DNA from 4 places in the Bacillus sp. CIS52 genome. Region 4 is predicted to be linked to each of the others. Evidence: riboswitches for the same ligand, from Rfam matches in the RefSeq annotation. Region 4 holds a riboswitch; each other region holds the start of a gene.
The links. A riboswitch is a leader RNA that binds a small molecule or an ion and turns the genes downstream of it on or off. The one in region 4 is predicted to bind S-adenosylmethionine.
Positions count from the first base shown of each region.

Region 1: linked by a shared signal. The riboswitch ahead of ACH32G_RS03800 (bifunctional homocysteine S-methyltransferase/methylenetetrahydrofolate reductase) and the one ahead of ACH32G_RS14445 (2-hydroxyacid dehydrogenase) in region 4 are both predicted to bind S-adenosylmethionine.
Region 2: linked by a shared signal. The riboswitch ahead of metK (methionine adenosyltransferase) and the one ahead of ACH32G_RS14445 (2-hydroxyacid dehydrogenase) in region 4 are both predicted to bind S-adenosylmethionine.
Region 3: linked by a shared signal. The riboswitch ahead of metN (methionine ABC transporter ATP-binding protein MetN) and the one ahead of ACH32G_RS14445 (2-hydroxyacid dehydrogenase) in region 4 are both predicted to bind S-adenosylmethionine.

Region 1 covers NZ_JBIUFR010000001.1:835,967-843,295, reverse strand. The annotation lists gene ACH32G_RS03825 (MATE family efflux transporter) at 1-388, opposite strand, end outside; gene ACH32G_RS03820 (AraC family transcriptional regulator) at 511-1,374, shown strand; gene ACH32G_RS03815 (DinB family protein) at 1,562-2,056, opposite strand; gene ACH32G_RS03810 (pentapeptide repeat-containing protein) at 2,210-2,836, opposite strand; partial or broken gene ACH32G_RS03805 (GNAT family N-acetyltransferase) at 3,020-3,148, opposite strand; gene ACH32G_RS03800 (bifunctional homocysteine S-methyltransferase/methylenetetrahydrofolate reductase) at 3,227-5,068, opposite strand; SAM riboswitch class I at 5,158-5,279, opposite strand; gene ACH32G_RS03795 (YajQ family cyclic di-GMP-binding protein) at 5,380-5,871, opposite strand; gene ACH32G_RS03790 (CvfB family protein) at 5,971-6,867, shown strand; gene ACH32G_RS03785 (DUF3941 domain-containing protein) at 7,036-7,158, opposite strand; gene ACH32G_RS03780 (DegV family protein) at 7,208-7,329, opposite strand, start outside.
Region 2 covers NZ_JBIUFR010000002.1:21,792-29,120, reverse strand. The annotation lists gene alaP (alanine permease AlaP) at 1-1,223, opposite strand, end outside; gene asnB (asparagine synthase (glutamine-hydrolyzing)) at 1,424-3,322, opposite strand; gene metK (methionine adenosyltransferase) at 3,466-4,668, opposite strand; SAM riboswitch class I at 4,838-4,976, opposite strand; gene pckA (phosphoenolpyruvate carboxykinase (ATP)) at 5,174-6,757, shown strand; gene ACH32G_RS10010 (DUF2584 domain-containing protein) at 6,800-7,042, opposite strand; gene ACH32G_RS10005 (alpha/beta hydrolase family protein) at 7,100-7,329, opposite strand, start outside.
Region 3 covers NZ_JBIUFR010000001.1:1,805,395-1,812,723, reverse strand. The annotation lists gene sufC (Fe-S cluster assembly ATPase SufC) at 1-735, opposite strand, end outside; gene ACH32G_RS08840 (hypothetical protein) at 913-1,065, opposite strand; gene ACH32G_RS08835 (carboxymuconolactone decarboxylase family protein) at 1,258-1,635, opposite strand; gene metQ (methionine ABC transporter substrate-binding lipoprotein MetQ) at 1,728-2,543, opposite strand; gene ACH32G_RS08825 (methionine ABC transporter permease) at 2,557-3,225, opposite strand; gene metN (methionine ABC transporter ATP-binding protein MetN) at 3,218-4,243, opposite strand; SAM riboswitch class I at 4,349-4,455, opposite strand; gene ACH32G_RS08815 (SCP2 sterol-binding domain-containing protein) at 4,567-4,917, opposite strand; gene ACH32G_RS08810 (thioredoxin family protein) at 5,014-5,334, opposite strand; gene ACH32G_RS08805 (toprim domain-containing protein) at 5,343-5,705, opposite strand; gene ACH32G_RS08800 (YusG family protein) at 5,775-6,011, opposite strand; gene gcvH (glycine cleavage system protein GcvH) at 6,066-6,449, opposite strand; gene ACH32G_RS08790 (arsenate reductase family protein) at 6,509-6,865, opposite strand; gene ACH32G_RS08785 (acyl-CoA dehydrogenase family protein) at 6,979-7,329, opposite strand, start outside.
Region 4 covers NZ_JBIUFR010000003.1:293,078-300,406, reverse strand. The annotation lists gene ACH32G_RS14465 (DUF948 domain-containing protein) at 1-269, shown strand, start outside; gene ACH32G_RS14460 (hypothetical protein) at 334-1,095, shown strand; gene ACH32G_RS14455 (RbtT/DalT/CsbX family MFS transporter) at 1,126-2,373, opposite strand; gene ACH32G_RS14450 (FGGY-family carbohydrate kinase) at 2,410-3,885, opposite strand; gene ACH32G_RS14445 (2-hydroxyacid dehydrogenase) at 3,904-4,905, opposite strand; SAM riboswitch class I at 5,027-5,119, opposite strand; gene ACH32G_RS14440 (molybdopterin oxidoreductase family protein) at 5,267-7,321, shown strand.

The DNA.
Region 1 (7,329 bases), on a different contig from region 4:
AAAGACCCATGACATGAAGCAGCGGAACGGCCGCGAAAAACACGGCGGCGCTGATGGCGAGACTGATGACGAAGTTCGCTCCTATCGATACATAAGCCACTTCCTGCGCTTCTTTTTTCTGTTTAGAGCCTAAAAACTGCGAAATCACAATTGTCGTACCCGTTGCGATAAAGCTAAACATCACGATAATTAAATTTAAGATCTGATTGCTGACGCCCACGGCCGCCACACTGTTGTCAGAGTATTGGCTAAGCATAAGAGTGTCGGCGTTTCCCATAAACATATATAATGAAACCTCAATAAAAATCGGCCAAGTCAGCGCGTATAATGAGAGTTTGTGATCAGAAGATTGTTTGAATGCAGCCCGTTTTAAAAGCGCTTGTTTCATTTCTTTTAACCCCTTTCCTGACAAAATCAACGTTTAACAGTGTACCTCCATTTTCTTATAATAAAAAGGGATAGAAACGAAACTTCTTGCAAAAATCCGACTTAAAAAGGAGGGCCGAAAATATGACCTTTCTCGAGTTCACAGTCCCTCCGTTCCCGGTCTTTATCGCTGCGGGAGAAGGGGTGTTCAAAAAAGGCGAAACCCATGTGAGACGGGTCTTCCCGGTGTTTGATCTGCTGTATGTGAAAGAAGGCGTCCTTCACATTACAGAAAGCGAAAACGCCTTTTCCGTTGAAGCCGGAGAATATATTCTGCTCTCTCCCGGCCTTGAACATTACGGAACAAAAGGCAGTGAAGAAACGACCTCCTATTCGTGGCTTCATTTTGAGGGAGCGGATTATGAGGTGGCGGAAACAGCGGGTAACAACTGGGCGGAGCTGAGGCGGAAAAAAGGCAGTTTTGAAGAGCCGGCCCGCTATCGCCTGTCCTTGCCGCAAAAAGGAAAAGTGAGGCGCCCGCAGTTTATGGCCGGGCAATTCAGTGTCTTGACAGATGACAGCGCTGAGAACTCCGACCTGCCGCTGAGAAAGCAAATTTTGTTTGAGGAGCTGCTGCTTCACCTTCAAAAGGAAGCGTTCCAAATACCGTCCGCACAGGAAAGAGTCGCATGGGAGGCCGCCCGGTACCTTCAGGAGCACTATCAGGAGAAAACAACCATCAAAGCGCTCTCTTCGGCTCTTCATTACAATCAAGACTATGTGACCCGCTGTATGCAGCAGGTGCTCGGCGTCACGCCCGGCCAGTATACGAACAAAGTCAGAATGACGGAGGCGAAGCGTCTTTTGTCCGCAACCAATGACAAAATGGGGGCGATCGCGGACGCCATCGGCATGGAGGACCCGACCTACTTTTCTAAGCTGTTTAAACAGATTGAAGGCATTTCGCCGCTTGAATACCGCAAATTCGTAAGCCGGAAAACGGACTGACCTAAAACCAGAGAACAGAAGAGGGATCAGCAAGCATGAAGATGCCACGATTAACTTAGAAATCGGGATCGTAGCCACGGAATCTTTTAAAACCGGAAGGCCTGTAAAGCTTACCCCAGGCGCTTCCAGCTATGCCTTATGATAGATTCGAAGTAAAAAAGCAAAGGCTCAGCTGGCCTTTGCTTTTTTATGATTCGTATGAAAAAAAAATGTAGTCAGTCGGCACGCCTTTATACCCCATTTGATGAAGCATCGCCGTTATATTGCCGCGATGGTATGTGCCATGATTCACAACATGGCGGATCACATCGGCATATGTCGTCTGGAGCGATCCCAGACGCGGATGGGAAATGGAGATCGGACTTTCCGGGTTCTCCAATTTTCTTAAAAATTCTTTGTATTCTTTGTCCAGCTCAGTCATTCTATGTTCAATCGCCGCAAAATCTCCGTCGAGCTTTTCAAATTGGTCAAATTGCGAGACGATTTGTTCGTAAGTTTCTCCGTAAAGCACGTGAAGCCAGATGAAATCAGCCCGGTATATATGCACAAGCACGGCGTTCACAGTCGGAAAAACACTTTGCAGTTTCTGCTGTATGCTTGCCTGAGGCACGGTCTTCAGATGCTGGATGACTTCCTTATTCGCCCATCTGTGATAGTGATAAAGCTTTACAATGTCTGACACTCCAATTCCCCCTTTTCCTTTCGATACATTCAACATGGCTTGGGAGAATTCCTTTTATCTGAGTAGAAAGCGCCGCAAAATAAAAAGCCGCACCCCACATTACCAATGCCGAGCAGCCGGCCTCCTGTATACGCCGTTTCGTTTGATAAAAGGTCACGTCACAATGGCCCCGAGCGCTTCTGCGAATGTAACGGCATGCGCCGGAGAGATTCGGCATCCTTTCAGCTTCTCAAGTGAGACATGCAGGTGATCAAATGTGCACGTGCTGATATCCATGTTAAAAAGGGACGTGCCGATGAAGTTTGCGCCGTTCAGATCACATGCCTCAAGATCTGTGTGTTCAAGCGCGGCATCATTCCACTCGCTTTCTGTAAGAGTGCACGTGTCGAACCGGACATGCTTCATATTGGAATAGCTGAAGGAGCTGTAATTTGCGAGGCAGTCTTCAAACTGTACGTTGCGCATGGCGGAATCGGCCAGATTCAAGCCGAGAAGTTTTGAATGCTGAAAGACCGTTCTATGGATGATGCTTCCGCTGAAATCTGCGTTTGAAACATCACATTTTTCAAACAAGACATCCGTACATTCCATATGTCTGAAAGAGACATCTGTAAAAACGGTATTTCTGAAAATGACTTTTTCGGCGCGCAGGCCGTGCAGTTTGCCGCTTATGATGCCGTTTTCAATGACCGCTTCTTTGATCTGATCGTCTTGAAGCGCTTCAGCGAAAGAAAGCACCGGCAGCTCTTTCGGGATTTTCGGTTTTTGGATCGTATTCATCTCATACTCCCTTTTCATAAAAAATAGCTGATCAGCAGTTGACAGATATCGTTTCATACCCGGTGTCCTTGCCGAATTGCATGTTGCTTCATGAACAAAGGGTAATAAAAAAGCGGGGAGGCGTCAATACGGAAGCTGATGAAAAAGCCCTCAGAGGGTGCTTCTCTGGGGGCTTTTTCTGTTTCAGGAGAGTTCTTTATACATGATCACATGGGGGCCGATGCCGGGTATGTCAAAGGGGCCGCCGGTGCTTTGCCAGCCGAGCTTTTCGTAATATCCCTTTACGTGACATCTGGCGTTGCACCAGACAAGCGCCGCCATGCCGCGCGGTACGCCGTGTCTTCTGCTGTGATAAAAAGCCGCCTGTCACATCAGGCGGCCTCTTGATTATCAATGTAAATATACATCGGCCCGCTTTTCATCCTTTTGCTTAATATAAGCAGCGAGCTCTGACGTCAAATCAGAACGGAGAAACGGGGTGATTAAATAAATTCCGTTGAACAGTTCACACGCCGTGTCAAGAAGCGACTTGGCGATGGCGAGGCCCTCGGCTTTCTGCTTCCGTTTGTCTTCGCCGGCGAGCGCCATTTTTTCGCGGATGCTGTCAGACAGCTTAATGCCCGGGATTTCATGATGAATGAACTCTGCATTGCGGCTGCTCGTTAACGGCATGATTCCGATATACACCGGTGTTTTGAGATGTTTTGTTTCATGATGAATGTCAATGAGCTGCTGCTCTGAGTAGACAGGCTGAGACACGAAGTAGTCAGCGCCGCACTCGATTTTTTTCTCCAGCCGTTTTACGGCCTTATCCAAATGACGGACATTCGGGTTAAATGCCCCCGCTACGGAAAAGTTTGTTTTCTTGCCGAGCGGTTTCCCCGATAAAGAAATGCCCTCGTTGAATTGTTTAATCAGCCTGATCAAGTCAAAGGACGTTAAATCATAGACGGAGGTAGCCCCCGGAAAGTCGCCGATTTTTGAAGGGTCGCCGGTGATAGCTAAAATGTCGGTAAGCCCGAGCGTATCCAGTCCCATTAAATGTGACTGAAGGCCGATGATGTTGCGGTCTCTGCATGTAATATGGACGAGAGAACGGATATCAAGGCGCTCTTTCAGCAATGAACCGCAGGCGGCATTGCTGATTCTCGGTGTCGCCAATGAATTGTCGGCGAGCGTCAGCGCTTCTATGCCGGTTTCCTTTAATTCAGCCGCCGCTTGCAGAAATTTGTCAAAATTCAATTTTTTCGGCGGGTCAAGCTCTACGATAATTGACCGTTTTTGCGCGGCGATTTCGTTTAAACTCGGCTCGGTCCGTTCATCCCGGACGGAGATGACTTCTTCTTCCCGTCTGATTTTCACTTCTTTATCAGTGACCGGTGAAAGTCCGCGCACCGCTTCAGCCATGGCTCTGATATGGTTGGGCGTCGTGCCGCAGCAGCCGCCGATTATGCGAGCGCCCTGAGTGCGGAATTGTACGGCGCTTTCCCGGAAATAGGCATCGTCCGTATCATAAACAAGCCGGCCTTCTTCTAAGGACGGAAGGCTGCTGTTCGGATAGACCGATAAATAAGCGTCACGGAAAATCGGCACTTCGGTGAGCGCTTCAATCATGTGGTACGGGCCGAGCCGGCAATTGATTCCCGTTATATCAGCGCCGAGATCGGCAATTGACCTGAGAGCTTCCCGAAGCGGCGTTCCGTCCTGAAGCACGCCCTGTTCGTGCATGGATACGTTCAGCATGATCGGAAGTTCCGTTTCTTTTCTGGCGATCTTCAGCACTTCGCGCGCCTCTTCTAAATCATAGTATGTTTCCAAAAGCAGGCCGTCCGGCTCTTCGTGCAGCAATAAATAAAGCTGCTCCCGAAAGCTGCGTTTAATCTCTTCAAGGCTGTAGGCGTTTTTGTTAAAGGTGCGGATGCCGCCCATCGTTCCCAATACATAAGCGCCGTCTGAGGAAGCGCGCGCGATTCTGACCGCCTCCTGATTGATTTTTTTCGTTTCATCCTCAAGGCCGTATCTGGAGAGCTTAATAAAATTCGCGCCGTACGTGTTCGTCTGGATGATATCTGCACCGGCTTCCACGTATGCCTTATGTATCCGCTTGATCTCATCGGGCTTAGATACATTCAGTTCCTCAAAACATCTGTCAATGCCGTAGGAGTAGAGGAGAGTGCCCATCGCGCCGTCTCCGATTAAAATCCGTTCTTCTAAGTCTTGTAATAGTCCCATTGTTTGCCTCCTTCATCACATTCAGCAAGGAAAAAAGAGAAATAAAAAAAGTCTTCTTAAGAAGAAGACTTTGTAATCATTTGTCTCTCTTCTTATCTTCCAAGCTGTTTTTAGCTTGCTGGATTTAGCACCTTGGTCATGGTTTGGGTAAACCACTACACCGGTTGCTGAAGCGTCGTCGGGCCAGTCCCTCGGCTTCTCTTGATAAGAACGTTCATGTAATTGTCATGGGTTTCCAAAACTTAACTGTGAAAATCCCTTTCTCCAAATTTACCGAAAATAGAGACAATAATCAATAGGAATCACATAATTTATCTGAAATTAATAAATTGAACGTCAATCGGCAGGTCTGCTCCGCGGACGGCTGCAATAATCTGCTGCAGATCATCTTTATTTTTTCCGGTGACGCGCACTTGGTCGTCCTGAATCTGCGACTTAACCTTCAAGCCGGAGTTTTTAATCACCGCGTTGATTTTTTTTGCGTTGTCTTTATCAATGCCCTGTACAAGCTTCGCGCGCTGGCGCACCGTGCCTCCCGATGCATTTTCGATTTTGCCGTATTCAATGTTTTTCGTCGGCACATCCCGTTTAATCAGCTTGCCGCTCAGCACATCCTTGAGCTGATTCAATTTAAACTCATCATCAGAAATCAGAACGAGTTCTTCCTTTTCTAAAGTCACATCGCTTTTAGATCCTTTAAAGTCATAGCGCGTGCCGATTTCTTTCAGCGTCATCTGAATCGCATTCTGCACTTCAGGAAATTCAACTTTGGATACAATATCAAAAGAACTTTCTTTTGCCATGAGAAAACCTCCTATAACATTTCACTTATGTGTTGATTATAGTAGAATAAAGAGAAATGTCCAACAGCACAAAGCATGAATTTGTGCGAATTGGAAAAAATGAGAAAAACATCAGCCTCTGACGGGCGAAGCAGGAAGGACGATAACATGAAACCAGGGCAGCAGCTCACGCTTAGTATAGATCACCAGACCGATTTCGGTTATTTTTTAACGGACGGCGAGGATACGGTTCTTTTACATAACAGTGAAATCACGGAGGATATCGAAGACAGAGATGAAGTGGACGTATTTATTTACGTCGACCATCAGGAAAGACTCGCGGCGACAATGAAAAAGCCGCTCATCAGCTTTTATGATTACGGATGGGTGGAAGTGACGGACGCAGTGGAAGATATGGGCGTATTCGTCGACGTCGGTCTGTCGAAAGACGCGCTCGTCGCAACGGAGCATCTTCCTCCGTACAAATCCGTCTGGCCGCAAAAAGGCGACAGACTGTATTGCATGCTGAAGGTGACAAGCCGCGGACGCATGTTTGCCAAGCCGGCGCCTGAGGATATCATCAGTGAATTATTTACGGATGCAGAGGAAGACGTCATGAATAAAGACTTGACAGGCACGGTGTACAGACTGATCGCATCTGGCTCTTTTCTGATTACAGATGAAGGCATCCGCGCATTTATTCACCCTTCAGAAAGAAAGGAAGAGCCGAGACTCGGCAGCCGCGTGACAGGGCGTGTCATCGAGGTGAAGGAAGACGGCTCCGTCAACATGTCGCTGCTGCCGAGAAAGCAGGACGCGCTTTCGGTTGACGCAGAAGAGATTCTGACCTATCTGAGATCAAGAAACGGCGCAATGCCTTACGGAGACAAAAGCCATCCTGACGATATCCGCGAACGGTTTCATTTAAGCAAAGCCGCCTTTAAGCGGGCGCTCGGGCACCTGATGAAAAACGGCAAAGTGTATCAGGAAAACGGCTGGACATACGAAAAACAATAAATGTTCTGCAAAAACATCGGTGAACAAAAACCGATGTTTTTTATTTCCTCAAAACGCTATATCCTGTATTTATTTATCAGGTCCGCCGGTTTACTATGTAACTGGCGCACTTATGGCCGTACAGAAAAAACAGCCCTCTTTTTCCAAGGTAAGAGGGCTGTTTTGCATTTACAGATGGTCCGGTTTTTTTGAATTCTGTTTTTTTCCCGCCTGCCGGTTTTTTTCGGCAAGCCGGTTCTTTTTTTGATTTAAGGCGTTATTATCCAGCGGTTTTTTGTCATCATCTTTCATGCGGCAAAGCCTCCCTTCTTTACGATAGGATGCCCGCCGGCATTGGAAATTATGGCTTCAGGAAAAAAATCGCGAGCGTTCCCGGCCCGGAATGGGCGCCGATGGCGGAACCGATTGAATGAAGAATGATCTCTTTCGGACCGAACGCATCTTCAATCATCTCTTTCATGC
Region 2 (7,329 bases), on a different contig from region 4:
ATGTATGAGGAAAAAGGGTATAAAGGCATTTTATATTTTAGTTTTTTCCGTTCTTCCGGCTGTAAACTTTTACGGTATTTCATTTGGGAAAGCAAAATAATCGCCCATGTCCAAATTGCTCCGAACGTCGCAATGCTTGTCACCCACGTAAACACTTTCGCCGGCACCACGTAGTTCAGCAGAACGCCGATGCATAACGCACCCGCTGAAACCAATACCGCTTTTCCCGGCACGCCGCCTTTTGTGACCGTGCCGTAGGCTTTCGGGGCTTCATTTTGCTCCGCGAGATTAAACAGCATACGCCCCGTGCTGAAGATCCCGCTGTTGCAGGAAGAAAGAGCCGCCGTCAAAACGACAAAATTAATGATTCCGGCTGCTGCGGGAATTCCGATTTTTTCAAATGTCAAAACAAACGGACTTCCGCCTGAACCGATTTCCTGCCACGGATAAATTGACATAATGACAAATAAAGCTCCGACGTAAAAAATGAGAATGCGCCAAAAAACAGTATCAATGGCCCGCGCCAATGATTTTTCCGGATTTTTGACCTCACCGGCTGTGACACCGATCAGCTCAATTCCGAGATATGCAAACATGACCATTTGCAGCGACAGCAGCACCCCTTTAATCCCATTCGGGAAAAAGCCGCCGTTGCTCCATAAATTGCTGATTCCAAGCGCGACGCCTCCGTTTCCGAGACCGAATATGATCATCACCAGACCGATCGCAATCATTGACAGAATCGCCAAGACTTTAATGAGCGCAAACCAGAACTCAAGTTCACCATACGCTTTGACCGCCAGAAAGTTGACAGCTGTCATAATGACGAGTGCACAAAGCGCCCAGATCCATGACGGCACGTCAGGGAACCAGTAGCCCATATAAATGCCGACCGCGGTGATTTCCGCCATACAGGTCACGACCCATAAAAACCAATAATTCCACCCTGTTAAAAAACCGGCCAGCGGTCCGAGATAATCTCTGGCATAGCGGCTGAATGAGCCGGCAACAGGCTTTTGAATCGCCATTTCCCCTAATGCCCGCATAATAAAAAACATAACCAGCCCGCTGCAGGCGTAAGCGGCTAAAATCCCCGGTCCTGCAAGCTTTATGGCAGAAGCTGACCCGAGAAACAGTCCGACCCCTATCGCGGCGCCCAAAGACATAAGCGAGATATGCCTCTCTTCCAAACCGCGGTGAAGCGTTTTTCCTTTGTTTTGCATAACTCTCCCCCCTGATTTTGACAGAAAAGTAACAAACCGAGACGAAATAGCCAGAAAGCACTTTCCGGAATCTGCCCGATTAGTCCTATTATAACCTTTTTCTGAATATTGCGTAATACTTTACTGAAAACATAGCGGAATAAACGGTTTACATAAAACAATAGAAAAAAGGCTTTCGATAACATCGAAAGCCTTTTGGATTAAACGAAAATGACTTCTTTCGGCTGATGATTCAGTTCTTCCGGCACCAGTCTTTTTTCGACATTGATGCTGTGCCAGATCATGAAGATCAGCACGGTCCAGATTTTGCGGCTGTTGTCCGCTCTGTCTGCGCAATGATCTTCCAGAAGCTGAAGGACATAATCCTTTTCAATATAAGCGTCTGTTTCACTTTCACGAATGATGTTGCGCACCCATTCGTTCATTTCATTTTTCAGCCAGTGGCGGATCGGCACAGGGAAACCGAGTTTTTTGCGGTTCAGCACATGATCAGGCACAACTCCTTCAGCAGCTTTACGCAGAAGGTATTTCGTCGTGCCGTTTTTCGTTTTCAGTTCATCCGGAATTTTAGATGCCACGTCAAACACGACTTTATCAAGGAACGGCACGCGCAGCTCCAATGAATTGGCCATCGTCATTTTGTCAGCCTTTAACAGGATATCGCCGCGCATCCAAGTGTGAATGTCAACATACTGCATTTTATTAATATCGCTGTATGAACGGCTTTCCGTAAAGTACGGCTTCGTAACATCACGGTATGAAAGCTCTGGGTTGTAATGTTTGAGCAGCTGTTTTTTCACAGGCTCTTCAAAAATCTTCGCATTCCCGATATAACGGTCCTCAAGCGGTGTGCAGCCGCGGACTAAGAGGCTTTTTCCTCTCATTCCTTCCGGCATGACGGACGCCACATGAAGAAGCATTTTTTTCAGACCGGACGGAATGCGTTCAAACGGTTTAAGCGACAGCGGTTCGCGGTAAATATTGTACCCGCCGAACAGCTCGTCCGCGCCTTCCCCGGATAATGCAACCGTTACATGCTTTTTCGCTTCTTTCGCGACAAAATACAAAGGAATCGCCGCCGGATCTGCAAGCGGGTCATCAAAGTGCCAGACGATTTTCGGAAGCTCGTTCATATACTCCTCAGGAGAAATGACTTTGCTGATATTTTCAATCCCGAGCGCGGCAGCTGTTTCCTTCGCTACGTCAACCTCACTGAAGCCCTGCTGTTCAAAGCCGACAGAAAATGTTTTAAGGTTCGGGTGAAATTCTTTCGCAACTGAGACGATAAAAGAAGAGTCGATGCCGCCGGATAGAAACGAACCGACAGGAACGTCACTTCTCATGTGGACTTTGACAGAGTCAAAGATTGCGTCTCTGACTTCTTTCACCAATTTATCTTCATCGGACTGAACAGGCTTAAAGTTCGCTTTGAAATACGTTTTAAACGCGATTTCGCCTTCCGGGCGGATCGTAAACTGGCTGCCCGGCTCGACTTTTTTCACTTCAGCGTCAAGCGTGCTCGGTTCAGGGACGAATTGGAAAGACATATATTGCTGTAAAGAAGCTTTATCGAGATCAATACCGTTTTGAGCGGCCATTAAACTTTTTCTTTCAGATGCAAAATACACTTTGTCCCCGATGGTTGTGTAATACAGCGGTTTAATGCCGAACGGGTCTCTCGCGCCGTACATGACACGGTCAGTTTTGTTCCAGATTAAAAACGCAAACATTCCGCGAAGCTTTGAAGCAGCTTCTTCTTTATAATGACGGTATGTCGCAAGGAGCACCTCTGTATCGGAATCTGTATTGAAAGTGTAGCCTTTCGCTTCAAGCTCTTCTCTCAATTCAATGTAGTTATAGATTTCGCCGTTAAAAATGATCCAATATTTCTCATCTTCATATGATAAAGGCTGTCCGCCGTTTTCTACGTCAATAATACTGAGCCGTCTGAAGCCGAATCCGACGTGCTCATCATGATAATACCCATCGCTGTCAGGACCGCGGTGAACGATCATTTGGTTCATTTGTTTGATTAGCTCTTCTTGATCTGCGGTTTGAGTTAATGGATGCTTATTAAAAACACCGACAAATCCACACATAGTATAGCCTCCATAAGTGTAATTTTCTAATTGAACCCCCTTTTTATAGACGCTTTGTTACGCCATTGGTTTCACGCTATGTAAAAAATAAGCATGGCAGCATCTGCAAAAAGGGAAAGCCGCTTAAATAAGCGGCTATAAAATTATTCTCCTAGTGCTTCTTTGCGAAGCGCATCCGCCTTGTCAGTACGCTCCCAAGGAAGATCCACATCGTGACGTCCGAAGTGGCCGTAAGCGGCAGTCTGTTTATAGATCGGACGGCGCAAATCAAGCATTTTAATAATGCCGGCAGGTCTCAGGTCGAAGTTATTCCGTACGACTTCGATCAGTTTCTCTTCAGAAGCTTTTCCTGTATCAAATGTATTGATGGAAATAGATACAGGCTGTGCCACGCCGATTGCGTATGCAAGCTGCACTTCACAAGAATCAGCAAGTCCTGCAGCCACGATGTTTTTTGCTACGTATCTCGCAGCGTAAGCCGCTGAACGGTCTACTTTCGTCGCATCTTTACCGGAGAATGCACCGCCGCCGTGGCGTGCATATCCGCCGTATGTGTCAACGATGATTTTACGGCCGGTAAGTCCCGCATCGCCTTGAGGACCGCCGATTACGAAACGTCCCGTAGGGTTGATGAAGTATTTTGTTTCGTCATCAATCAGTTCCTCAGGCACGACAGGGTTAATGACATGCTCTTTCAGATTGCGCTGAATCTGCTCAAGCGTAATTTCCGGATGGTGCTGAGTTGAGATGACGATCGCATCGATGCGGACCGGCTTGTTGTTCTCATCATATTCAACGGTAACTTGCGTTTTTCCGTCAGGGCGAAGGTACGGAAGAATGTCTTCTTTGCGGACTTCGCTCAAACGGCGGGCCAATTTATGCGCCAAAGAGATCGGAAGCGGCATAAGCTCTTTCGTTTCGTTACACGCATAACCGAACATCAGACCTTGGTCACCCGCTCCGATAGCTTCGATTTCAGCATCGCTCATTGTGCCTTCACGCGCTTCAAGAGCCTGATCGACACCCATCGCGATATCCGCAGACTGTTCATCAATTGATGTTAAAACAGCGCAAGTCTCCGCATCAAATCCGTATTTTGCCCGTGTGTAGCCGATTTCTTTAATCGTTTCACGGACTGTTTTCGGAATGTCAACGTATGTTGAAGTTGTAATCTCTCCGCTTACCAGCACAAGGCCTGTCGTTACAGATGTTTCACAGGCTACGCGCGCGTTCGGGTCTTTTTTTAAAATCTCATCTAAGATGCTGTCAGAAATTTGGTCACAGATTTTATCCGGATGACCCTCAGTAACAGATTCAGATGTAAATAGTCGACGGTTTTTACTCATTCACTTTTCCTCCTGAAAAAAGATCTTTTTAAAGACCTTCTCATATGATACGGAACTCGCTCCCTCTTAATACAATGTCATACTATATCAGAGAATGTTAATTGGCATATTTTATGAAATAAAAAAACCTTTTCCACTCGAGGAAAGGGTTTGGTCTGTGTGCCTTTCACTCTTATCGCTCAAGGAAATATTAAACCTTGCATCAGGTTAGCACCTTGGTTTCCCACAGTGTATTCACCTGCTTTTTTACAGAGAAACCGGTTGCTGGGCTTCATCGGGCCTGTCCCTCCGCCAGCTCGGGATAAGAGTATCCGCTCAATGAAATATCTTATCGTAAAAGGGCGGAAAGTGTCAATATGAATTAAAGCGATTACGCGCCTTTATTTCAGGAAGCAATGGAAAAACACAAACAAATAATAATAAACAGTATAGACTATTTTTATATATGTGTTATACTAATTCCACATTCAGCGAAATACAAATAAACCGGCAAAGGAAGGGTTTTATGAAATTAGTTGATTTAACTGCAGATCTTCAAGCATTACTCGCAAGTCCAAATGTGCATCATAATTTATCGGCGCCAAAACTTACCGAAAAAGTGATCACCCGAAATGAAGGCACACTGACATCTACGGGCGCCGTACGCGCCACTACCGGTGCATATACGGGGCGATCACCTAAAGATAAATTTATCGTTCGTGAAAAAAGCACAGAAAATCAAATTGATTGGGGCGCAGTGAACCAGCCCATTTCTGAAGAGGCGTTTGAAAAGCTGTACGCCAAAGTCGTCAGCTACTTAAAACAGAGAGATGAACTGTTTGTTTTTGAAGGATTCGCAGGCGCAGATGAAAAATACAGACTGCCGATTACAGTCGTAAATGAATTTGCATGGCACAACCTGTTCGCGCGCCAGCTGTTTATCAGACCGGAGACGGCTGAAAGGGATTCGGAAGCACAGCCCTTTACCATTCTCTCAGCTCCGCATTTTAAAGCGGATCCGGAGACGGACGGCACGCATTCGGAAACATTTATCATTGTATCTTTCGAAAAGCGCGTCATTTTAATCGGCGGTACCGAATACGCCGGAGAAATGAAAAAATCAATTTTCTCCATTATGAACTTCCTTCTTCCGCAGCAAGATATTCTGCCGATGCACTGCTCAGCCAACGTCGGTGAAAAAGGTGATGTCGCCTTGTTCTTCGGTCTTTCCGGCACGGGGAAAACGACGCTTTCGGCCGATGAGGACCGGAAACTGATCGGCGATGACGAGCACGGCTGGTCAGACTCCGGCGTGTTTAACATTGAAGGCGGATGTTATGCTAAATGTATCAATCTGAGCGAAGAAAAAGAACCGCAGATTTTTCGTGCGATCCGCTTCGGCTCTGTTCTTGAGAATGTTGTGCTTGATGAAAAAACGGGTGAGGCGGATTACGACAATTCCTTCTACACGGAAAACACAAGAGCCGCGTATCCGATTGAGATGATCGGCAATATCGTGCAGCCGAGCATTGCCGGCCATCCGCAGGCGATCGTCTTTTTAACGGCGGACGCGTTCGGGGTGCTCCCTCCGATCAGCAAACTGACGAAGGAACAGGCAATGTATCATTTCTTAAGCGGGTACACAAGCAAACTCGCGGGAACCGAGCGCGGCGTGACATCTCCGCAAACGACTTTCTCCACGTGTTTCGGTTCACCTTTCCTGCCGCTTCCGGCTCACGTCTATGCCGAAATGCTCGGGCATAAAATCGACGAGCACGGCGCTCAAGTCTTCCTGGTCAACACAGGCTGGACCGGCGGAGGGTACGGAGTCGGAGAGCGGATGAAACTTTCGTATACAAGAGCGATGGTAAAAGCCGCAATTGACGGCACGCTTGATCAGACAGATATGACGGCAGACAGCATTTTCGGCCTGCACAGCCCCGTTCACGTTCCGGGCGTTCCGGATGAGGTTCTTCAGCCTGAAAACACATGGAGCGATAAAAAAGCATACAACGAAAAGGCGCTGTTTTTAGCCAATGAGTTTAAAGAAAACTTTAAAAAGTTTTCTCATGCAGACTCGATCGCCAAAGCCGGCGGGCCTCTCGTTTAATCAAAAAAGCCAAGGGCGCTGCTGCCCTCGGCTTTTGTTTTTTCAGTTAGTCGAATGAAGCGAAGTGAGTCTGTATGTAATGCTCGTCCGTCCGTTCGCCCATTCGAGCTTTTGGACTTCGCCGGTCCCGGATTTCTCGCCGTTTTTTGTTTTGCGCACGTCCATCGGAATATCAAGAGGATAAACGCGGTAGCCCTCTTTCTCCAATAAAAAAATATTTTCCTCTATCCGTTTTTCATTGCCTTTTGTCACAATCATTGTATTAAATTCAACAGGCATTCCCAAAATGAAAATCCCCTTTCATTCTCTTTTTCTTTATTATCATATCATAAATCCGTTATCTTACCTTGTCTTCATCCATTCCGCCAGACGCCGGACTATGCGTCTATTTTCCTGCGGCGGAAAATAATGCGTAAAACCGCTGTAATACCAGGTTTCTACCGGTTTTCCCACCTCTTTCAGCCTGTCCTCAATCATCCGGGCATGTTCGATCGAAACATTTTCGTCATTCTCGCCATGGATGAGCAGCACAGGCGCTTGAATACGGTCTGCTTTTTCAAACGGCGAACGCC
Region 3 (7,329 bases), on a different contig from region 4:
CCAGTCATAACCTTCCGCTTCAAGGCGCTGTGCAAGCTCCGCACCGCCTGATTTCACTACGCGTCCCTGCATCATAACGTGAACGACATCCGGCGTGATGTAGTTCAGAAGGCGCTGATAGTGAGTGATCATTAAGCAGCCGAAGTTTTCGCTGCGCATTTTGTTGATTCCTTTAGAAACAACTTTAAGCGCATCGATATCAAGACCTGAATCGATCTCGTCAAGAATGGCGATTTTCGGCTCGATCATCATAAGCTGAAGGATTTCGTTACGTTTTTTCTCTCCGCCTGAGAAACCTTCGTTCAGGTAACGCTGCGCCATTTCAGGGTCCATTTCAAGGAACTCCATGTTTTCGTCCATTTTGCGGATGAATTTCATAAGAGAAATTTCATCGCCTTCTTCGCGGCGTGCGTTAATCGCAGAGCGAAGGAAGTCGGCATTCGTCACACCGCTGATTTCACTTGGGTACTGCATCGCAAGGAAAAGACCCGCCTGAGCGCGCTCGTCCACTTCCATTTCCAGTACATCCTTGCCGTCAAGCGTGATGCTGCCTTTAGTGACTTCGTATTTCGGATGTCCCATAATCGCTGCAGAAAGCGTTGATTTACCGGTACCGTTCGGCCCCATGACAGCGTGGAATTCGCCGCCTTTTATTTCAAGGTTTACACCTTTTAAGATCTCTTTTCCTTCGATTTCAACGTGAAGATCCTTGATCGTTAATGTTGAAGCAGCCATATCTATACCTCCAAAAATATATAATCATTATTCTCAATTTATTCTCATTCTAATTTTATAACAAATGAAAAGTAAATACAACTTTTTATATTACCCGGAACATTCCTAAAGTTTATCAAAGAACCGGACGTAGTTAAAGCTGTTTGAAACAGAAAAAGGGCGGAATTCCACCCTTTTTTACTGACCGATTTTCTCATTAAACTGCGCTGCGAGGAACTTGCTTTTTTGGTACTCAAGCTCCCTCTGCCGTTCGACTTCCATCCTTTTTGAAAGACGCCGTCCGTATTCCTCGTAGCCGATGCCGTGTGATTTCTGCATCGCTTTTTCCATTTCAGGCGTATAGTCAAGGTCCAGTCTCTCGTGGCTGGTGCAGATAATGAATCAATCCCTTCATCTATTTGCTTCTATTGTAACAATGATCCTCTGCTCCGGCCAAAGGGAGTGTGCCCCTGAATCCTTTCGAATGTGCCGGTAACCGGCGCTGGCTTTATCTGAAAAACGGTATTCATACGATTGCTCTTTCTAATGCGTCGTATGTCCGAATTCCTGAATACACTGCTGCACGAGGGTTACTCCCTGACTGAGAGCCGCGCCTCCCCCGAATGCCGCCGCAACGCTGATGACCTCAAGGATGTTTTCCTCTGTCGCGCCCTGATCAAGACAGCCTTTCGTGTGATAAATCATGCAAAATTCATCTTGAGCGCTGATGCTGATGCCCAGAGCGATTAATTGTTTCTCTTTTTCAGTTAATGAATCCGCTGAAAAACACTGTTCAGTAAATTCATTAAACTTCCGCCCCATCATCGGCATTTTTTGCTCGAATATGCCTAAACCTTCTTTATATTGTTTCAATGCGTCATGCACGCTGTTTCCGTTATCCTGGTATTGAGCCACTGCCATTCCCTCCAATCGTTAACCTTCCTTTTTATTATGGACAGTTCTCCGATTAATACCCGAAAAAAACCCCGGATGATCCATCCGGGGTTTTTGCTTTATTCAGATACAGGAAGCACGGCTCCGTCGTATTTTTTCTCAATAAAGTCTTTGATTTTCTTAGAGTGAAGCACTTCCATAAGCGCTTTGATTTTCGCTGATTTTTCATCACCTTTGCGTACGGCGATGATGTTTGCGTACGGGTTGTTTTTCGTTGATTCTACTTGAATCGCATCTTTTAACGGATTCAGTTTGTTTTGAATCGCATAGTTGACGTTAATGAAGACTGCATCGCCTTCTTCTTCATTATATGCTTTCGCCGTTAATTCAGGGGCGATTTTTTTGAATGTCAGGTCTTTCGGGTTTTTCGTAATGTTTTTCGTAGTGGCGTCAATTGTTTTTACCTTCGGATCAAGAGTAATCAATCCGGCTTTTTCAAGCATCGCCAGCATCCGGCCTTGTTCAGCGACGTTGTTTGTCATGATGATGGTCGCGCCTTTAGGCAGGTCTTTCAGTGATTTGTATTTTTTCGTATAAATACCGAACGGCTCAAGGTGAACGGCTCCGGCATTCACGAGTTTGTAATCTTTATTTTCTTTCATTTCCTGTTCAAGGTAAGGAACGTGCTGGAAGTAGTTCGCATCCACTTCTTTATCAGCTAGCGCTTTGTTGTACATTTTGTAATCGTTCAGCACTTTTACTTTTAATGTGTAGCCTTTTTCCTTCAGGAGCGGCTCCGCTTCTTTTAAGATTTCAGCGTGCGGCGTCTTTGTCGCAGCGACGACGATTTCCTTTTTATTTGATCCGTTTGATCCGCAGGCGGCCAAAACTCCCGCGAACACAAGCAGCAGCGCACTTAGTACAATCTTTTTCAATGTAAATCCTCCCTTATCTTTTGTCTATTATATTTGTAATCACATCACCGATGATTTGAATGATAAAGACGATGATGAGTATAAATACAGTTGCTACAAACGTTACATCCGTATTATTGGACTGGTACCCCTCTACATATGCAAGGTTTCCGAGTCCGCCTGAACCGATGGCGCCGGCAATGGCGGTAGATCCGATCAGGGCGATGGCTGTAACGGTGATGCCCGAAATTAACGCAGGCATTGATTCAGGAATCAGCACTTTGAAGATAATCGTCGATGTCTTTGCTCCCATTGATCTGGCAGCTTCGATGACTCCTTTATTGACTTCCCGCAGCGCGATTTCAACAAGCCGGGCATAAAACGGCGCGGAGCCGATAATCAGCGCCGGCAATGCCGCGTTCGGCCCTAAAATTGACCTGACCAAAAACTTAGTAAAACCGAGAAGCAGAATAATTAAAATAAGAAACGGAATAGACCTGAAAATATTAACGACCGCCGCAATCACAGTGTTAATGATTTTATTTTCCCATAAGCTTCCCTTGCCCGTTAAAAAGAGCAGAAGACCGAGAATCGCTCCGATGACAAACGAAAAGGCTAAGGCGATGACCGTCATATAAAGGGTCTCGTATGTGGCCGTCCACAGCTCGGTTAAATCAACGTTCGGGAACCATTTTTCAAACATTTGTGATCACCTCTGCTTCTACCTGTTTGTCTTTGATGAACCGGATCACGTTTTCTACTTCTTTTTCCTGACCGTCAATATGGATGAATAAAGAACCGTAGGCTCCGTCCTTCGTCTGTGAGATTTTCCCCTGCAGAATATTGACGTCCACATCAAAGTTTCGAATCATCTCCGTAATGAGGGGCTGCTCGGCGGCCTGCCCGACAAATGAAAGCTGAATCGTTTTTCCTGTCGCGGTTTCCTGCAGAAAATGCTGGATGGTTTCTTTCGTCTCCTCCGGTTCTGTCACCTGCTGAACGAAACGCTTGGTCATCGGTTCGCGCGGGTTTCTGAAGACTTGGAGCACTTCGCCTTCTTCAACGACTTTCCCGTTTTCCATAACGGCGACTCTGTTGCAGATTTTTCGGATGACGTGCATTTCATGGGTAATGAGCACGATCGTCAGACCGAGTCTGTCATTTATATCGGATAAAAGATCCAAAATTGAATCGGTCGTCTGCGGGTCGAGCGCTGATGTCGCTTCATCGCACAGAAGGACTTTCGGATTATTGGCGAGCGCCCGGGCGATGCCGACACGCTGCTTTTGACCGCCGCTCAGCTGTGACGGATAAGACTTTTCTTTCCCCTCTAATCCGACCAGTTTAATCAGCTCATCGGCGCGGCGGACCCGTTCGCTTTTTTTCACGCCTGCGATTTCCAGCGGAAACATAATGTTCTCCCGGACGGTGCGCGACCACAAAAGGTTAAAATGCTGGAAAATCATGCTGATTTCCTGGCGCGCTTTTCTCAGTCCGCGGCTGCTTACTTTATTTAATTCCGTCCCCGCAACTTCCACGATGCCTGACGTCGGCTTTTCAAGGCCGTTCAAAAGACGGATTAAGGAACTTTTACCAGCTCCGCTATATCCTATAATTCCAAATATTTCGCCCTTTTTGATATCAAGAGTGACATCTTGGACAGCATTGACATCCCCATGCTTCGCTTTGTAAATTTTTGAAACATTTTGAAGATGGATCAAAGCAATCACCTGCCTTACACTATTCTAAGAAATCTTCCGGTTTTCTACGCAAAAGAAAAGCCTTTCTGCAAAAATGAGCAGAAAGGCTTATTGAAAAAGGCCTTTCTCTCATCTTTCAAAGCAGACCGCTTTGAGTGAATTGGCACCATTTCAACATCGTTGATGGTTGCCGGGCTTCATAGGGCACTTCCCTCCACCTCTCTTGATAAGAGAAAACATATCGTATTTTCGTCCGGAAATTCTTACTGTAGAATAGCACGGCGAATGATAAAAAGTCAATAAAATAAATAATGGAAGCTATTGTCACATAGTAGATTGGCAGTTTACGGCCGTTTGCTGATCGTCTGAAAAAATCCGTTTGTCAGCCAGAGGATGGCCTCCAGCTTCAGCAGGGCTCGGAATGATCCTTTCACTTTGAGTTTTCCGCTTTGGATGAGCTTCTGCAAAGAGACATCACCGTGCAGGAGATGGATGATTTCCGTCTGGTTTCCGTAAAAGGTCAAATTAGATTTTTCCTTTGAAACCGCCGTTTTTCTCATTTCTCCCTGTCCGTTAATTGAGACCGTTAAGGCTTCTTTTTCTCCCTGGAATGTAATCAGCAGCGTTGAGGCGTTTAATAGCGGTTTCAAAAACAGATGCTGTCCGTCATTCTCCAAAACTTCTATTTTCTCCACTCGTATAACCTCCCGTTTTAATGGCCATACATACACTTTCTCTTTTTAACGGACAGAACCCTTTATAAACCGCACGACATTTTCCTGTAAAAATTGTCACATCGGGAACGTTTGCGATGTTTTTTGTTTAATCAGCTCATATAAATAGGAAACGGAGCGGAAGGCGTATCCTTTCTCAACAAGCTCTCCGCCTTTAAACAGCAAAAAGCACGGAACGCTCTCAATCTGATAGGCTTTGGCGAATGCGGGGGAATAATTCACGTTGTTTTTATAGAAGGCGGTGCCGGGCAGCATTTCTTCGACGACAGAAAGCATCTTGGACGCCAACTGGCATGTGCCGCAAAACGGGGTGTACAAATACAGGAGATAGATGTCATCCTGAATCAATTCGAGTTCATTTTCTTGGAGTTCTTTCATTTTGATTATCACCTCAGGTCGTTCTTTTTCAAAAATACAGGGTCTGCATCAAGGCCGGCTCTGATCAGCACGGATGCGAGATGATGGCCCGGGCACGACTCGACTTGCCTGTATGTTCTGTCTATATAGATATGGCGCGCTTCGGGAAGCTCCCGTTTCAGCTGTTTTCTTAATTTTTCTCCGGATTCATCCGCGTCCGTTAATATAAACACGTCTCTGTCAAACAGGCGGTCCGCCAAATCTTCCAGTTCGGTTTGGCCGATCGTCCCGTTTGTGCAGACGATTTCCGCGGGTTCGATGAGCACTTCTCTGACTTTGATTTTATCCGATTTTCCTTCTACGATGATCACCTTTTCATCTCCGTTGAACATAAGCGCATCACCTGCCGATTGTTTTAGCGTCAGATTAAAAAAGAAGGCAGTGAAATTCACCGCCAACTGTTAACACCAGCCGTTCTCATAATCGCAATCCACATATTTCGGATCACTGCCGTTTATGACATCGGCTGTTTTATAAAATTTTTGATTCTCAAATGAAAAGCCCTGTTTGAGCTCGTACTGGTTCATGCCTGTCATCTCGCCGATGGCTTCATTTTCATGAAACAAGGAAAACCGGCCGTTTTGAAAGCGGCCCGTGACGTTCTCCGTCACATCGACCTTTTGTTTATCAAAAGCCATATTAGACACCTCCCGTTACAGATAGAATGTCCAAATGGCCCTTTGGCTATCCGATCAGTCTTCCTGTGTCATTTCGTCATATTGCTCGGAAGTCATGAGGTTTTCGATTTCTTCAGCATCAGCCGGTTCCACGACGATCATCCACGCTTTTTCATACGGAGACTCGTTTACGAATTCAGGGCTGTCATCAAGGTCTTCGTTCACTTCCGTCACCGTTCCGTTAATCGGTGCGTACAATTCGGATACGGTTTTGACAGATTCTACGCTGCCGAATGGCTCGTCCGCTTTAATTTCAGCGCCGACTTCCGGAAGCTCGACAAATACGATATCGCCAAGTTCGGCTTGCGCAAAATGTGTAATCCCGATACGGGCTTTTCCGTCCTCAACTTTGACCCATTCGTGCTCTTTGGAATAACGCATATCTTTCGGTGTGCTCATCTAAATCCCTCCAATTTTTTCTTATAATAAGAAGATACCATAATTCTTTGAACGCGGCATTACATCCAATATTTTTCGAATTGGTCTTCTTTGAAGCCGACAGTGACTTTTTCGCCGTCTGTCGTAATCGGGCGTTTCAGGAGCATACCGTCAGATGACAGAAGGTCAAGCTGTTCATCCTCTGACATGTGATACAGTTTTTCCTTTAGGTTCAGCTCGCGGTATTTCATGCCGCTCGTGTTGAAAAACTTTCTCAGCTCAAGTCCGCTCTTTTCATAGAGGTCTTTAATTTCTTCTTTCGACGGAGTTTCCTCCACAATATGTATTTCGTTTATTTCCTTACCGCGGTCTTCCAGCCATTTTTTCGCATTACGGCACGTTCCGCATTTAGGGTACCAGTAAAAATTCAACGACATCTTCTTCACCCCTTGTAAATGATCGTCGTTATTTTAACACAATCACTTGTAAAAACCTATAACGTTGCTTCATGAAAAAGCGCTCCGGATGAAGGAGCGCTTACAGCATGTGATCAGACGATATATTTTTCTTCACGGAAGACAGCGGCCGCTGCTTCACGTTTTTTCTGAATCAGATTTTTCGGTGTCAGGCGCGTCAGTTTGCGCAGCACGGAAAGCATCATGCGGAGGGAATCTCCTTCCTCCATGGCGATCAGTGATTCTTTGGCATGCGCTTCAATATTCTGAAGGGCTTCCTGGGCAAAGATTTCCGTATATAACAGCTTTTGCGCGGCTTTTTCGGCACCGTCCGCCGCAATCGCTTTTTCCGTTCTGAGGACGGCAGATTCCAAAGCGTACACCGCGCTGACGATATCAGCGATGTTTACCATGATTTCCTGCTCGCCTTCGATCTCTTTCCCGTA
Region 4 (7,329 bases):
CTGCCGCCTTGGTTTATTTAGCCGTATCAGCCGTGCGTTTTAAAAGGAACACAGCGCCTGATATAAAGAAGATTAACGTCACGGCAGCGTCCATGCAGACGTCCGTTGAAGAAATCAAAACAGAAACCCGTCGGTTATCACAAAAGCAGAAAGAACTGCAGGAAGACTTTCTCACTAAAAAAACAGCCGTGCAAACGACGGCTGCTGAAGCAAAAGGAACACCTCATGTCCTGAAGATGCTCTGGAACGCCGGTAAAAGCGATTTATGAGCCTGCATGTCATCCGCCGTTTTTGCTGACACTAAGAGAATGAGCGGGTTCAAGGAGGCATAATATGATTTGCAATCGTGAGCGGCTTGCACATTTTTTGCGCCAGCTTAAAGCATTATCATCTTCGGGAGAATTTACAAAATTGGATTTGCTGACTCCGGAGTTCCATTTAGCGAAGGACGGAGATCTGGATATGTATTATTCGCCTCATAATGAGTATATCAACCCTCATGCTGCAGTTGTCATCTCCGGAATTACACCCGGTTTTTTTCAGATGCAGCGGGCTTACAAAGCAGCGGCACAGCTTTTAAAAAACGGCGAATCTCTTGAGGTGGTAGCATATGAGACAAAAAAAGCGGCCGGGCTTTCCGGTTCCATGAGGCAGCACATGATCGAAATGCTTAATGAATGCGGTCTGCCGGCCGCGCTCCGAGTTGAGAATTTATCCTGTTTATTTGGTTCAAAACGGGAGCTGCTTCATACGACATCCGTTATCAAACACCCTGTTTTTTATAAACAGAAAAACTATACGGGACATCAGCCGCTAATCAGCAGGTCAGCTCTTCTCAGCCGTTATGCGCTGAAATATTTTCCGGACGAAATAGAAATGATGAAAAAGGACATTCTGCTCGTCCCTCTCGGAAAAGCAGCAGAATCCGCCTGCCGCATGCTGAAGAAGAACGGGAGGATGAATCATGCGGTCATTTTGGAAGGCTTCCCGCATCCGTCCGGCGCAAACGGACATCGTTTCAAACAATTTCACGAAAACAAACAATCGTTACGTGAACAAATTCAGCGCTTTGCCGAGTTTCTTCAGAAGCTGTAAAAAACGCCCCGAGCCTTCGGGGCGTTTCTGTTAAGAAGCATATTCAGGCAATGATTTATCGTGTTTTGCCGTTTTTTCTTCAGGTATTTTGATTTGATTTGTCAGGATTGCACTTGCGAAATAGAGCGCCGCGAAAATCCATACTACGCCTTGTGCGCCGACAAGCCCGATAAACGCCCAGGCAAGCGCGGGGCCGACAAATGCCGACAGGCCCGCGGCCAGATTTAACACAGACATGGCAGCACCTTTATCGCTGCCGGCCGCCGTCGGCACGATAGCTCCGATCGGAACGAATCCGGCCAGAAGCCCTCCCCAAATAAAGCCGACAATGCTGACGAAAAGCAAGTTCCCATGTGATACAACAGGAGCATAATATAATAAAAGGGTAAAAATGCCGCAGCCCGCTCCTCCGAACCACATGACAGTCTTTTTCCAGCCGAACGCATCGCCGACTGCACCGAAGATTAAGTTAAAGACGATATTGCCGAGAAAGATCGTGCCCCAAATCTGCAGCCATACATTTGTAGAAATGCCGTGCTGCGCCATATGCATTGGGAGAAATACCGGAAATCCGTATGTTCCGATACTGTTGATGATCCGAACAATCCCCCCTGAAAGCACACGCGGATTTTCAGCAAGGATGGTGATTCCTTTCATTAATTCCTGCACCTTTTCCTGTTTACTTGCTTTTTTCTTTTCAAAGCGGTCCCTATTTAAAATCAAAGCAAAAAACGCGCCGAGGCATACCCAGAAAATTGAACTCCACAGCGTATTCAAATAGCCGAAAGATTTGATGGCCCAGCTAGAATACCAGGCTCCGAATACAAACATCCCGCAGCAATATGCAATCCAGAACCAGCCGACCGCCGTACTGAGCTTGTTTTTCGGCGACCGGTAAATCACCCATGTCAAAAAAGAATAGGCAAACAGCGGATAGCCCAGCCCTTTAATAAAATACGTGACATACATTACCGGCAAATTAAGATTTTCAAATCCGTATGCGATAAACGCGGCTGTTCCGATAACGTAAAATAACAGCCCCATAAACATCGTCCGCTTTGCGCCGAAGGCTTCGAGGCAGACGCCTGAAAACCAAGACGCTATTGCGAGAGAAATACCGTAAACCGTAAACAAGGATGCTGATTGCTGTACCGTCAAGCCGTTTTCAACTAAAAACGGGCTGAGCCAGCCTTGTTCAAGGCCGTCCCCCATCATAAACAGCACGACCCCTAAAAATCCCCAGGCAAGCTGTTTCGGAATTCCTATTTTATTAAGCATTTTTGTTCCTCCTCAGCAATCTTTCATGTTGTCATCTCATCCCCAAGTCAGGCTTTCACCGCTGGGCTGAAAATGCGCAAATAATTTTTGCGTATGTTTCCATTCTTCATATAGGAAGAGATCCGTCTGATCCGATTCGGGTTCAATTAGCTTTGTGCGGTTCGAAAGTTCTTCTTTCACACCGAGAGCTTCGTTGCAGATCATCGCCGCCCCCATTACGGATGCCTGGCTGAAGCCTTCTCTCTTATAAATCTTCTTTTGCAGAAGGTTAGCAAGAAACTGTGTCAACGCAGCACTTTGGAAACCCCCGCCGCACACCTTCACATTTTGGGAAAAGGAAGTCACTTCTGTTAACGCCTCATAGTTCCATTTGATTGAAAAAGCGATTTCCATCAGAGCGGCTTTGACAAAATGCGCTCGGCTTAAACTTTGGGACAGCGGGGCATCAAAAATAAATCCGCCTTTTGCGAGTGCGTTTTTCTCAGGCGATAAATAGGAGCCTAACGCAGAAACACAAGCTTGATCATGTTTCGGCAGACTGGCGATTTCCCGTTCCATGACGCCGTAGGATTCATTCGGATAAAAAATGGATTTTAATTTTTGATAATTGAGTCCTGTTACACCCGGATTAGTTTCAAGAAGCCATTGACCTTCTTCTGTATGGCAATTCAGCCATGCATTCTCTAAACTTTCGGTTCCGGGCTCCGCTGTTATCTTTGTAATCGGCGTCGTCGTACCGGATACGATGACGATATCTCCCGGCTTTGCATCTGCACTTTTAATGGCAAGCTGTGTGTCTCCTCCGCCTGCAATCACAGGCACTCTTTCAGAAAGACCGAGAACAGCCGCTTTTTTAAACGTTAACATTCCGACAACCGTCCCAGATCGGACGAGTGAAGGAAGAATGGCAGAAGGCACCCCGAAGATGCTGCATAATTTCTCTGACCACGCCTTTTTCCTTACGTCAAACAGCAGTGTTTCAGCGGCCTGTGACGGTTCATAGCTTAAAATTCCGCTCAGCTCAAATGTCACCCAGTCACTGATGCTTGTGATGTACTTCACTTCTTTCCATAATGACGGCTGTCTTTTTTTTAACCCGACAAGTTTCATGGCGGAAAATAAAGCGCTCGGAAGGCGTCCGGCGCGCTGATGCACTTCTTCTTTTAACTCGATCTCTCCCTCCCATTCGCGCCCTCTATTATCAATGTTGGGCAGACCGAGAAACGCCTTTTTATCTTTATTAATCAGAACAATTCCCTGCCTCTGGCTTGTTGAGGTGATTCCGATTAATGTAATATGAGGGCTTTTAGCAATAGCCTTTTTTGCCATAGCGCTGATTTGCGCCCATAATCTTTCCGGCGAGAAATAACGGCCGTCCGGATAAAGCGGATCCGTCACATATTCAATGTCTTCCCTTTCCAGTGCGGTCACGTCGCCGCTGGCAGTCACAACCGCGACTCGCGCATTCCCTGTCCCGATGTCAAATACAAGGTAGCCTTTTTGTTCAGCCATTACAGCCTCCTCCTTTTTCTATCCTTCCATCTCAAGTTCTCTTTTGTTATAAAGTTCACGTATTGAGCAGAGCTGATCTTTTTTCCATTTGAAAAGCGCCTCATTTAAAATCCTCACATGATGATCCTCCACCTCAAATGTTGCGCCCGCTAAATGGGGAGTCGCAAACACATTCGGCAGTGAGATCAATTCATAATCAGAAGATTCAGGCGGTTCGTGATAAAACACGTCAAGGATCGCTCCTTTAATCCGCCGTTCTTTCAGCACCCGCAGCAGCTCTTTTCCGTCTGTAACCGCCGCTCTTGATGTATTGACAAAAACAGCTTCTTGCTTCATCAATTGAAAGTGCCGGGCGCCGATTAGGCCGATGGTTTCTTCGGTGCGCGGCAAATGAACGGAGACAATATCACTTTCGGAAAATACCCGTTCAATCGTCGTTTTTTCATACTCCCGGTTCTCATGATTGACAAAGGGGTCATAGTACAGCACCTTGCAGTCAAAAGCCGACAACAGCCGGGCGATTCTCTGTCCTACAGCTCCGAAACCGATAAGGCCGACTGTTTTCCCCGTCAGCTCATTTCCCCTGAATTTGATGTAAGCCTGCAAATAATCACCATTCCACTTCCCGTCCTTCAGCCACCGATGGGAAGAATACGTGTGGCGCAAAAATGAAATGACATTTCCGATAAACATTTCAGCAACAGCCTGGGCATTGCGGGCCGGTGTATAGAAGACAGGAATTTTTCTTTTAGTCGCCGCCGCGATATCCACATTAGACGGCATCCCTCTGCAGACGCCGATAAAAGCGGAATCAGGCAATATATCAATCACTCGCTCAGATACCTCATCAAGTTCGGTAATAAGCCCCGACGCGTTTGTCTCTTGAATCATCCGGATTAATTCATCTTCCCGATAGGCCCTGCCGTGCTTCTTCCACGGCAGGTGTACAGTCCGGCCGAACAGATCTGTCAGCTCCTTCAGCCCCTCGTCGTGATATGGTGCGGTAATTAAAACCGTCATGGTGCAAAACATCCTTTTCACATAAATTTTTTCACAAAAAAATCTCTTTCCCCGAAGAAGGAAAGAGATTCATATACCGTCTTTATCCGCTTGAAGCGCACAAATATGTATAGACCATTCTTTCCTATCTTTCAAGCATACGCTTGCTGGAATTGGCACAATAAATGTTGCCGAGGTTTCATAGGGCCAGTCCCTCCACCTCTCTTGATAGAAAATAAAATGATGAAATTGTCAGGCTTTTAAAAAGAATAAACTCATCATAGATAAGTCTTTCCGTGATGTCAACACTTTTTTTCTGAATTGACGATCTATTTCGAAATGTTATAATGCTTACAATATAAAAAAAGAGGAGAAATGGGCTATGAATTCTGCTGCAAAACAGCCAAACGGCGTCTTTAAGTCGGTGTGCTCACTGGACTGTCCCGATCAATGCGGCTTACTTGTGACAAAAAAAGACGGAAAAATCGTTAACATTCAGGGAGACCCGGATCACCCGGTCACCTCAGGGAATATTTGCAACAAAGTCCGGCACATGGCTGAGCGCATTTATGATGAAAAACGTTTAACCGTCCCGTTAAAACGGATCGGCGAAAAAGGTGAAGCCGTGTTTGCGCCTATTTCATGGGACGAAGCAATCAATACGATCAGTGCGCGCTGGAAAGAGCTTATTGCCGAAGAAGGAGCGGAAAGCATTCTCCCGTACAGCTTTTACGGCAATATGGGAAAACTGGCGGCAGAGGGAATGGACCGCCGTTTTTTCCACCGACTCGGGGCGAGCCAGCTCGAACGGACGATCTGCAGCAAAGCCGGATCGGAGGGCTACAACTATACAATGGGAGAAGGCGCAGGTACTGACCCGGAAGAGACCATACATGCAAAGCTCTTTATTTTCTGGGGAATCAATGCCGTCAGCACGAATATGCATCAGGTCATGATTGCTCAAAAAGCCCGGAAAAAAGGAGCTAAAATTGTCGTTATCGATGTACATAAGAACCAAACAGGCCGGCTTGCCGATTGGTTTATTCCCATTCGCCCCGGCACAGATGCCGCACTCGCTCTCGGTATCATGCATGTTTTATTTGCCGAGAACCTTCACGATGAAGCATTTCTCACAGAATACACCGAAGGCAGTGAAGAATTAAAAGCGCATGTCAAACAGTATGATCCTGAAACGGTTTCTGTTATAACAGGCGTTAAAGCAGACGATATCAGACGCCTTGCGAGAATGTACGGCGAAACCTCCCCTTCCCTTATCAGGATCGGAAACGGCATTCAGCACCATGACAATGGCGGAATGATCGTCCGCACCGTCGCCTGCCTTCCGGCTGTGACAGGACAGTGGCTCCGCACCGGGGGAGGCGCAATCAAGCACAACAGCGCGATATTAAACTATAACAGACAAGCGCTCCAGCGGCCTGATCTGCTTTATGGCAGGAAGCCAAGATCATTTAATATGAACAGACTCGGAAGCGTTCTTTTAGAAACAACACCGCCCGTACGCTCCTTGTTTATTTACGGAACCAATCCCGCGGTAGTTGCCCCGGAAGCGAATAAAGTCAGAAAAGGTCTGCAGCGGGAAGATTTATTTACAGTCGTTCACGATCTGTTTTTAACAGAAACCGCCAAATATGCGGATATCGTGCTCCCTGCTTCATCCGCCTTTGAAAACACGGATTTTTACACGTCTTACTGGCATCATTTTATTCAGCTGCAAAAACCGGTAATCGAACCATATGGGGACAGCAAATCGAATACGGAAGTGTTCCGTTTGCTTGCCGGGGCGATGGGCTTTACCGAGCAGGAGCTTCAGAATTCCGATGAAGAATTAATCAGACAGGCGCTGGACTTTCCCGCCAATCCGTATATCGAGGATATTGATTATGATTCGCTTTCATCCTATTCTTTCATGAGAGCTAATCGGAAAAAACCGCTTTTTCCTGGCAAGCTCAAGACACCGAGCGGAAAAATTGAATTATATTCTGAAAAGATGAAACAGGACGGTTATCCGGCGCTGCCGACACACATCCCTCTTGAGAGCGATGATGATTTCCCGCTGTTATTTGTCCCGGGACCGAATCATAACTTTTTAAATTCGACATTTTCGAATAATGAAAAACACGTAAAACTGGAAAAAGCGCCAAAGCTTTTTATTCATACAAAAGATGCTGAGCGCCGGAACATCGAAGACGGGGAAACCGTGAGAATATGGAACAACCGCGGCGAATGTGAATTGACAGCTTCAGTCGGCGAACAAGTGCTTCCCGGCGTTGCAGTCAGCCAAGGTCTTTGGGCAGACGCGGATGATAAAAAACAGCTGGTCAATTCACTCACTCCCGATCGGCTTGCAGATATGGGCGGAGGCGCTGTTTTCTTCTCCGGAAAGGTACAGGTGGAAAAGATCGGAAAGCAAAAATAAGCTCCCCC